2 regions of the Pseudoalteromonas sp. SCQQ13 genome follow, and region 1 is predicted to be linked to the other one. Evidence: predicted binding sites of a transcription regulator. Region 1 holds the regulator's gene; the other holds the start of a gene.

Region 1 (4,431 bases):
GTGCAGTAAGAGAGCTAACCGACTTACTTATGCTTGAAAACAATAAACCATTAACTAGCCAAGGCACCAGTTCATGAATATAGCGCGCATAGTCTTAAGCGTTTTATTCATCACCTGTATGGTTTGGCTTTGGTACCCTTATTTTACTCAGGTAAATACGGTTGCTAAAGCCGACTCAGAAGTAATAGCTAAACCCGATTACACCGCCATTGAGCTAAAACAAACAGCTTTTGACGAAAACGGTGAAATTAGCCATAAAGTAACTGCGGTTAAAACGGAGCTTTACGAGCAGCTAGGATTTACCTTATTCGAAAAACCTACTTTCATATTGTACGACGACAGACAAAAAACGTGGCGTATCAATGCTGATGAAGCAACACTTTACGATGAAAGACAATTAATTTTAGAGGGTAATGTAACTGCCCAAAACTTAATTGATGGCGCAATGATAGACAAAATTACCGCCGACAATATTCAAGTAGATATAATGCTACTCACTATGCGCAGCGAACAGCCCGTTATTATAACTGGACCGAATTTAAAGATCACCGGTAAAGGCCTTGAAGCCAATTTAACAACCGAGGTGATAAAACTAATTAACCATACGCGAACACTATATTATGACCAATAACCTTGCAAAAATACTTATTATTCCATCGCTTATACTTGTATTTAATAGTAATGCGGCAGAGCAAAGTACTTCCCCATTAGCTAATCAAATTTCTATTAGTGCTGACCGCCAAGAAGGCCAACTAAAAGAAAACGTTGGTATTTTTGAGAAAAACGTCGAGATAATTCACGGTAATCGTCGTATCACCGCCGATCGTTTAGAAGTACATAAGCGCGACGAACTTGGCGATAATAAACAACTATTAATTGCCACGGGCAGCCCTGCATATTTTGAAGAAAAGCAAGCAGATGGCACTGTCATGAGCGCCAGCGCTAACGAAGTACGTTACGATGTAGCGAAACGTTTTTTAACCCTGGTAGGAGATGCAAACATTTCTCAAGCTGGGCAAAAAATTACGGCTAAAAGCATCACCTATGATATAGAGCAACAGCTTATAAGTGCTGAAAAAGATGAAAACTCAACTGATCGGGTACACACTATTTTAGTGCCTGTAGACGTAAAAAAAGAACAAAAACTCAATAAAGGTCAGCCATGAGTACATTAAAAGCAGAGCTATTAGCAAAAAGCTATAAAGGCCGTGAAGTTGTTAAAAATGTAGGACTTGAAGTAAAAGCTGGCAGCATTGTTGGTTTACTTGGCCCAAATGGCGCAGGTAAAACCACTACCTTTTACATGATTGTAGGCTTAGTACCTAGCGACAAAGGTAAAATATTAATTGATGATAACGATATTACCTTACTTCCTATGCACAGCCGTGCTCGTTTAGGTATTGGTTATTTACCACAAGAATCTTCTATTTTTAGAAAGCTCACTGTGTATCAAAATTTAATGGCTATTTTAGAAACGCGTAAGCAACTAAATAAACAAGCCAGGGAAGAAACCCTAAATAGTTTATTGGACGAATTTAGCCTGCAACATATTCGCGACAGCTTAGGTATGGCGCTATCTGGTGGTGAACGTCGCCGCGTAGAAATAGCACGTGCTTTAGCTGCAGATCCTAAATTTATATTGCTTGATGAGCCCTTTGCTGGCGTGGATCCTATTTCAGTACTCGATATTAAAAAAATTATAGAACACCTTAAAAATCGTGGTATTGGCGTACTAATTACCGACCACAATGTAAGGGAAACCCTTGATGTTTGTGAAAAAGCCTACATTGTTTCTCATGGGGAGCTAATTGCATCTGGTACTCCTGAATTTGTATTAAACGATAAAACAGTACGTGATGTTTATTTAGGCGAGCAGTTCAAACTGTAATATTTATGTTATTACTATAAGCATCTGCTAAGATTAATCATATCAATTTATAAGGATTGTTAGAGATAAATGAGGCAATCATTACAGCTGCGCATGGGCCAGCAACTTACAATGACTCCGCAACTGCAACAGGCTATTCGCTTATTGCAGCTTAGTACCTTGGATCTCCAGCAAGAAATACAAGAAGCACTTGATAGCAACCCATTACTTGAAGTTGATGAACAAGATTACACGGAAGAATCAGCAGGTAAAAACGAGCAAAAAGCAGATGACATTACTGTTAGCGCCTCTGCTGACGACACCCCAAGCGAGTATGAGCAAGATAGCGGTGAAGCACTAAATAAAGACACCATAAGCGACGACATGGCCATGGATGTATCATGGGATGAATATATGAGCGCAGCGCCTGCCTCTTCATCAGGGCCAATGCCTGAAGATGAATCTATTTATCAAGGTGCATCAACCGAAACCCTGCATGAATACTTAATGTGGCAATTACAGCTCACCCCTTTTAGCCCTACCGACGAAGCTATTGCCATAGCTATCGTTGAAGCCGTAGATGACTCTGGTATTTTAACCCTCAGTTGCGAAGACCTTTTAGCAAGCTTTAACCAAGAAACTGACGACGAACACGAAGTAGAACTAGATGAAATAGAAGCAGTGCTAAAGCGCATTCAATTATTTGATCCTGTTGGTATTGCAGCTCGCAGCTTGCAAGAATGCTTATGCATTCAATTAAATCAATTTGATAAAGACACCCCTTATATTAACGAAACAAAAATGGTGTTAACTGATCATATCGATTTACTCGCTGCTCGCGACTATCGTACGTTAATGAAAAAAACTAAGCTCAAAGAAGAAGAGCTTAAAGAAATAATGACACTTATTCATACGCTTAATCCTAAGCCTGCGGATACTATTGTCAGAGAAGAGTCTGAATACGTTATACCTGACGTGTCTGTTAAAAAAATAAAAGGCCGCTGGGTGGTAGAGCTAAACCCTGATAGCATGCCAAAAATACGTGTTAACAGCCAATATGCGGCTATGTCTCGTACAGTAAAATCCAGCGGTGACAGCCAATTTATTCGCTCGCACTTACAAGAAGCTAAATGGTTTATTAAAAGCCTAGAAAGTAGAAACGAAACACTCCTGAAAGTAACTAATTGTATTGTTAAGCAGCAACAAGCGTTTTTTGAACATGGCCCAGAAGCCATGAAACCTATGGTATTAAACGATGTTGCCGAAATAGTTGAAATGCACGAGTCGACTATTTCACGGGTCACTACGCAAAAATATATGCACACTCCACGTGGCATTTTTGAGCTTAAGTACTTTTTTTCAAGCCATGTAAGCACCGAAAATGGTGGCGAATGTTCATCAACTGCCATACGTGCCCTGATTAAAAAGTTGATAGCTGCAGAAAACTTAGCCAAACCATTGAGTGATAGCAAGATTGCAGATATATTGGCTGAGCAAGGAATTAAAGTAGCTAGACGGACAATTGCAAAATATCGCGAATCTCTGGCTATTCCCCCGTCGAATCAACGTAAAAGCTTGATTTAAGACGTACAACAAAGAGGAAAATGCTGATGCAACTAAACTTAACTGGTCGTCATGTAGACATTACAGACTCATTAAGAGACTATGTAAATAATAAATTTGCAAAGCTGCAAAGACACTCAGATCACATAACTAATGTGCATGTTATTCTCGATGTAGAAAAATTAAGTCAAAAAGCTGAAGCAACAATTTTTGTAAGTGGCGCTGAGCTATTTGCATCGACCGAACACCAAGATATGTACGCTGCCATTGACTCGTTGATTGACAAACTCGATCGTCAAGTAATTAAACACAAAGAGAAGTTTGCTCGACACTAACACTATGAAATTAAGCTCACTTATATGCCAGGACTGCAGCAAAGCTGTGGTCCTTTTTAATAGTAAAAAAAGAATTTTAGAATTCATCAGTGAACTCGCGCATAAAAAAATGCCGTATTTACCTCAGCAAGATATTCTCACTGCTTTATTGGCAAGAGAAAAGCTAGGTAGTACCGGTATTGGCCGAGGAATAGCAATTCCACATGGCCGTATGAGCGGGGCACAAGAGCCTCTTGCCTTAATTTTAATAAGCGAAACCGCTATTAATTTTGATGCAATTGATAATCGTCCAGTTGATATTTTTGTTGCGCTTATAGTGCCCGATGGCGATAACCAGCAGCACTTGAAAACACTAGCCACAATAGCTGATAAACTAAACGATAAAGAGTTTTGTAAGCAATTGCGTGCGGCAAAGTCTGATGAAGCGTTATACCAAGTTATTTTGGATCAATCCTAGTTACTAATAAAGGGGTGGTAAATGGAATTAATTATTATAAGTGGCCGTTCAGGTTCTGGTAAGTCAGTTGCTTTACGTGTTGTAGAAGATTTAGGTTACTATTGTGTAGATAATATTCCGGTAAATTTGCTGCCTTCATTAGTGCGCAGTGTCTCTGATAACTACGATAAAATAGCCGTTAGTATAGACGTGCGTAACCTGCCTAAAGA
Region 2 (4,431 bases), on a different contig from region 1:
GCAAACCTCAGATTTTGTACGCATTAGCGTGAGTGATAATGGCCCAGGTGTTGATCTACAGCAGGTAGATAAACTGTTTGAACCATTTTTTACCACTAGCAGCCAAGGCACAGGCTTAGGGTTGGCGGTTGTAAGCTCTGTTGTTAATGCGCACCAAGGGCGTATTGAGGTGACTAATAATGTACATGGCGGCGCTTGTTTTAACTTGTTATTGCCAATTAGCGCAGCATCTAAATTAGAGGAATCGTTATGAGTAATACTATTTTAGTTGTAGAGGACGACGCAGGGCTTCGCGAAGCATTAATAGATACCCTAGAAATGTCGGGTATTGAATGCGTTGCTGCCGACAGTGCAGAGCAGGCGATGTTACTACTTAAAAAAGAATCCTTTTCGTTAGTGGTGAGCGATGTGCAAATGGGCGCTATGAGTGGCCTAGATTTACTGCGCAGTATTAAATTAAATTACCCCGATTTACCGGTATTAATGATGACCGCCTACGCAACTATTGACGATGCGGTAGAGGCAATGCGCTTAGGTGCGATTGATTATATGGCCAAACCATTTGCACCTGAGGTGCTATTAAATATGGTGAGCCGCTATTTGCCCGAAAAACCCAAAGAAACCGACGGCCCTATTGTTGCCGACCCAACGAGTATTCAGTTGCTGGAGCTTGCAAGCAGGGTAGCTAAATCAGACGCCAGTGTTATGGTGCTGGGGCCAAGTGGCTCGGGTAAAGAAGTATTAGCGCGGTTTATTCATGATAAATCAGCGCGTGCTGCTAAGCCCTTTGTGGCTATTAACTGTGCGGCGATTCCTGAAAATATGCTCGAAGCCACGTTATTTGGCTACGAAAAAGGCGCTTTTACTGGTGCGATTCAGGCATGCCCAGGTAAGTTTGAGCAAGCACAGGGCGGTACTATTTTACTAGATGAAATTACCGAAATGGATTTGGGCTTACAAGTTAAACTACTGCGTGTATTACAAGAGCGCGAAGTTGAGCGCTTAGGGAGTCGTAAAACCATTGCGCTAGATGTACGCATACTCGCAACCAGTAACCGCGATTTAAAACAAGCGGTAGCGAATAATCAGTTTAGGGAAGATTTATATTATCGCCTTAACGTTTTTCCGCTAATGTGGCGGCCATTGTGCGAGCGCCCTGGCGATATAATTGTGTTGGCGAAGCACTTAATTGAACGCCATTTAATAAAAGCTAAGCAGCCGCTGGCTATTTTAGATAAGCAAGCTGAGCAAAAGCTGCTTAGCCATACATGGCCAGGTAATGTGCGTGAGCTTGATAACGTAATTCAGCGTGCGCTTATACTGCGCAGTGGTAACAGCATAGGTGAGCAAGCTATTTTTATTGAAAATTTAGCCCCAAGTAACTTTGTAGTAGAGCCAGCAATTAGTGAAAGTGCGTTAACTAGCGCCTATTACGATAGTAAAACAACAGCCGTTATTAATGACGAAAAGTCGGGTGATGAAAAGCTTGATGATCAAACACCGAATGAGCAAAAATCAGATTTATTCGCTCAAGATACAGGCAGTTATAAAGATGAGCTTAAAGATAAAGAGCATCGAATTATTTTAGAAACACTTGCGCGTTGCCAAGGCAAGCGTAAAGACGTAGCTGAAACTTTGGGTATTAGCCCGCGAACTTTACGTTATAAACTAGCGCAAATGCGCGACTTAGGTATTTCACTTCCTGCATAACCTTCAAAAAAGCCCTAAATTCAACACCTTGAATTTAGGGCTGTCAAAACTCTGACTAAGTAAAAACCAACTGTAACACCATGTATTTAAAGCTTTATTTATGTGGCACGTTTTGTGCTTTATTAACCTTAAGAGTTAACTGCATTGTTAGAGACAAATAATGAAAATTCAAAATAGCGCTGTATTTCAAGAAATGCAATCAATGGCCTTAGAAGCGGGCCGTAATAATCAAATTAATAAATTGCCTACGCAAGTTCAGTCTACGTCATCAGCACAATTTGGCGATATGCTTAGCAATGCGCTCAATACTGTGCATGAGTTACAGCAAGACACAGGTCAAAAAGTAAAAGCGGTTGAAATGGGCGACAGAAGCGTATCGCTTGCTGAGGCAATGATTGCTTCGCAAAAGTCTTCTGTTGCATTTGAAGCGACCGTACAAGTGCGTAATAAACTTGTTGAAGCTTACAAAGAAATCATGAATATGCCTGTTTAATCAGGTAGTGGAGAATAATTGTGGCGCAATCTAATCAATCTACAGATCTTGCACTTGCTAGTGGCGGTATTGAGCAAAGCGATAGTGACGATCAACAAGAACAAAAGTCGGGCTATTTAAGTGCGTTAAGCGGTGTTGATGTATTGCGTCAAGTTACCCTTATTATTGCACTGGCGATTTGTTTGGCAATTGCCATTTTTGTGATTATTTGGGCACGTCAGCCAGATATGCGCCCATTAGGTAAAATGCCCACCGAAGAGCTAATTCAAACGCTTGATTTTTTAGATGCGCAAAAAATAGACTATCAACTAGATGGCAACGTAGTGTCGGTTGATGAAAGCGAATACCAAAATATAAAATTACTAATGACTCGCGAAGGCTTGGATCAAGGTCCTACTTCTGGCTCAGACATAATAATGCAAGACATGGGCTTTGGTGTAAGCCAACGCTTAGAGCGCGAGCGCCTAAAGCATGGCCGAGAGCAGCAACTTGCCCGCACTATAGAAGAGCTTAATAACATCACTCGCGCCAAGGTGCTGTTAGCTATTCCAAAAGAAAACGTATTTGCTCGCAGAGAGAAAAAGCCATCAGCAACTGTGGTGCTTACGCTTAAACGCGGACGCTCGCTTAACAGCGAAGAAGTAGACTCTGTGGTGGATATGATAGCCTCAGCAGTGCAAGGGCTTGAGCCTGCACGCGTAACGGTTACCGATCAAAATGGCCGTTTATTAAATTCGGGCTCACAAAGCTCACTTTCTGCGCGCTCTCGTAAAGAGTACGACCTAGAGCGTAAGCGCGAGCAAGAATACCTAGAAAAAATTGATAGCATTTTAATCCCTATTGTTGGTTTGAGTAATTACACTGCGCAAGTTGATTTGAGCATGGACTTTAGCTCATTAGAAGAAACGCAAAAACGTTATAACCCAGACCTACCAGCGGTAAGAAGCGAAACCACGTTTGAGGAAAACAACATAGGCGGCTTAGCTGTGGGTATTCCTGGCGCGTTAAGTAATCAGCCTCCGGTAAATTCAGATATTCCAGAAGTGGCAGGCCAAGGCGGCGCAGGAAGTGCTACTTCACCGAGCCGCACGCATAAAGAAGCCACGCGTAACTATGAGCTCGATACTACTATTTCGCATAAGCGCCAACAAAGCGGCACGATTCGCAGAATTAGTGTATCGGTGGCGGTTGATTATTTGCCAACAGTGGGCGAAAACGGTGAAACCACCATGACCCCGCGCTCGGTTGAGGCACTGTCAAATATTCGACGTTTATTACAAGGTGGTGTTGGCTTTGATATACAGCGCGGCGATGCCCTAGAAGTAGTAACAGTTCCCTTTGTACGAGAAGCCGTAGATATGAGTTTTGAAGTACCTTTATGGGAACAAGACTGGTTTATGAAAATAGTACGCTTAGTACTGGCTGCATTGGTTATTATTGTGTTGATTATGGCTGTAGTTAAACCTATGCTAAAACGCTTAATTTACCCAGACAGCACGCTTGATGAGTACGATGAAGATGCACTTAGCTCAGGGGTTGATATTGGCGATAATAGCTTAGATATGCTAAATAAAGACTTTGATTCTGCTTCAGTTGGCTTCTCAAGCGATGGTACACTGCAGCTACCCGATTTACATGGTGACGAAGACTTACTTAAAGCCGTACGTGCCCTTGTAGCTAATGAACCAGAACTATCATCACAAGTAGTGAAAGCGTGGTTAACCGAAGATGACTGATCAAAACCAAAAACAACTCCCAGCAGCTTTCGATGTTGATAAGCTAGATGGCGTAGATAAAGCGGCCATACTGCTATTAAGTTTATCTGAAGAAGATGCAGCGCAAATACTCAAACACTTAGAGCCCAAACAGGTACAAAAAGTGGGTATGGCGATGGCCGGTTTGCAGGATCTATCGCAAGCTAAAATAAGCGCAGTACATAATTTATTTATAGAGCAAATTCAAAGCTTTAGTACAATTGGTTTTCAATCAGAAGACTTTATTAAAAAAGCACTTACCGCTGCATTAGGTGAAGATAAAGCCGCCAGCTTAATTGACCAAATAGTAATGGGATCGGGCGCTAAAGGGCTAGATTCGTTAAAGTGGATGGACTCGAAGCAAGTAGCTAACATTATTCGTAATGAGCATCCGCAAATTCAAACCATTGTATTATCTTATTTAGAGCCTGAGCAATCTGCCGAAATACTGGCGCAGTTTCCTGATAAAGTGCG

Evidence for each region. The regulator sigma-54, encoded in region 1, starts transcription at its own class of promoters, with help from an activator protein. The targets are predictions, from matches to a motif close to GTTGGCACGNNNNTNGNNT.
Region 2: a site for sigma-54 is predicted at 1,812-1,830, ahead of fliE (flagellar hook-basal body complex protein FliE). Genes of this name have one in related genera too.

The regions. Positions count from the first base shown of each region.
Region 1 is NZ_JADYXG010000002.1:128,318-132,748, forward strand. Features, by position in the region: gene kdsC (3-deoxy-manno-octulosonate-8-phosphatase KdsC) at 1-77, shown strand, start outside; gene lptC (LPS export ABC transporter periplasmic protein LptC) at 74-631, shown strand; gene lptA (lipopolysaccharide transport periplasmic protein LptA) at 621-1,166, shown strand; gene lptB (LPS export ABC transporter ATP-binding protein) at 1,163-1,888, shown strand; gene I6F41_RS02320 (RNA polymerase factor sigma-54) at 1,958-3,451, shown strand; gene hpf (ribosome hibernation promoting factor) at 3,478-3,765, shown strand; gene ptsN (PTS IIA-like nitrogen regulatory protein PtsN) at 3,770-4,222, shown strand; gene rapZ (RNase adapter RapZ) at 4,244-4,431, shown strand, end outside.
Region 2 is NZ_JADYXG010000003.1:162,240-166,670, reverse strand. Features, by position in the region: gene I6F41_RS04125 (sensor histidine kinase) at 1-253, shown strand, start outside; gene I6F41_RS04120 (sigma-54-dependent transcriptional regulator) at 250-1,710, shown strand; gene fliE (flagellar hook-basal body complex protein FliE) at 1,871-2,203, shown strand; gene fliF (flagellar basal-body MS-ring/collar protein FliF) at 2,224-3,939, shown strand; gene fliG (flagellar motor switch protein FliG) at 3,932-4,431, shown strand, end outside.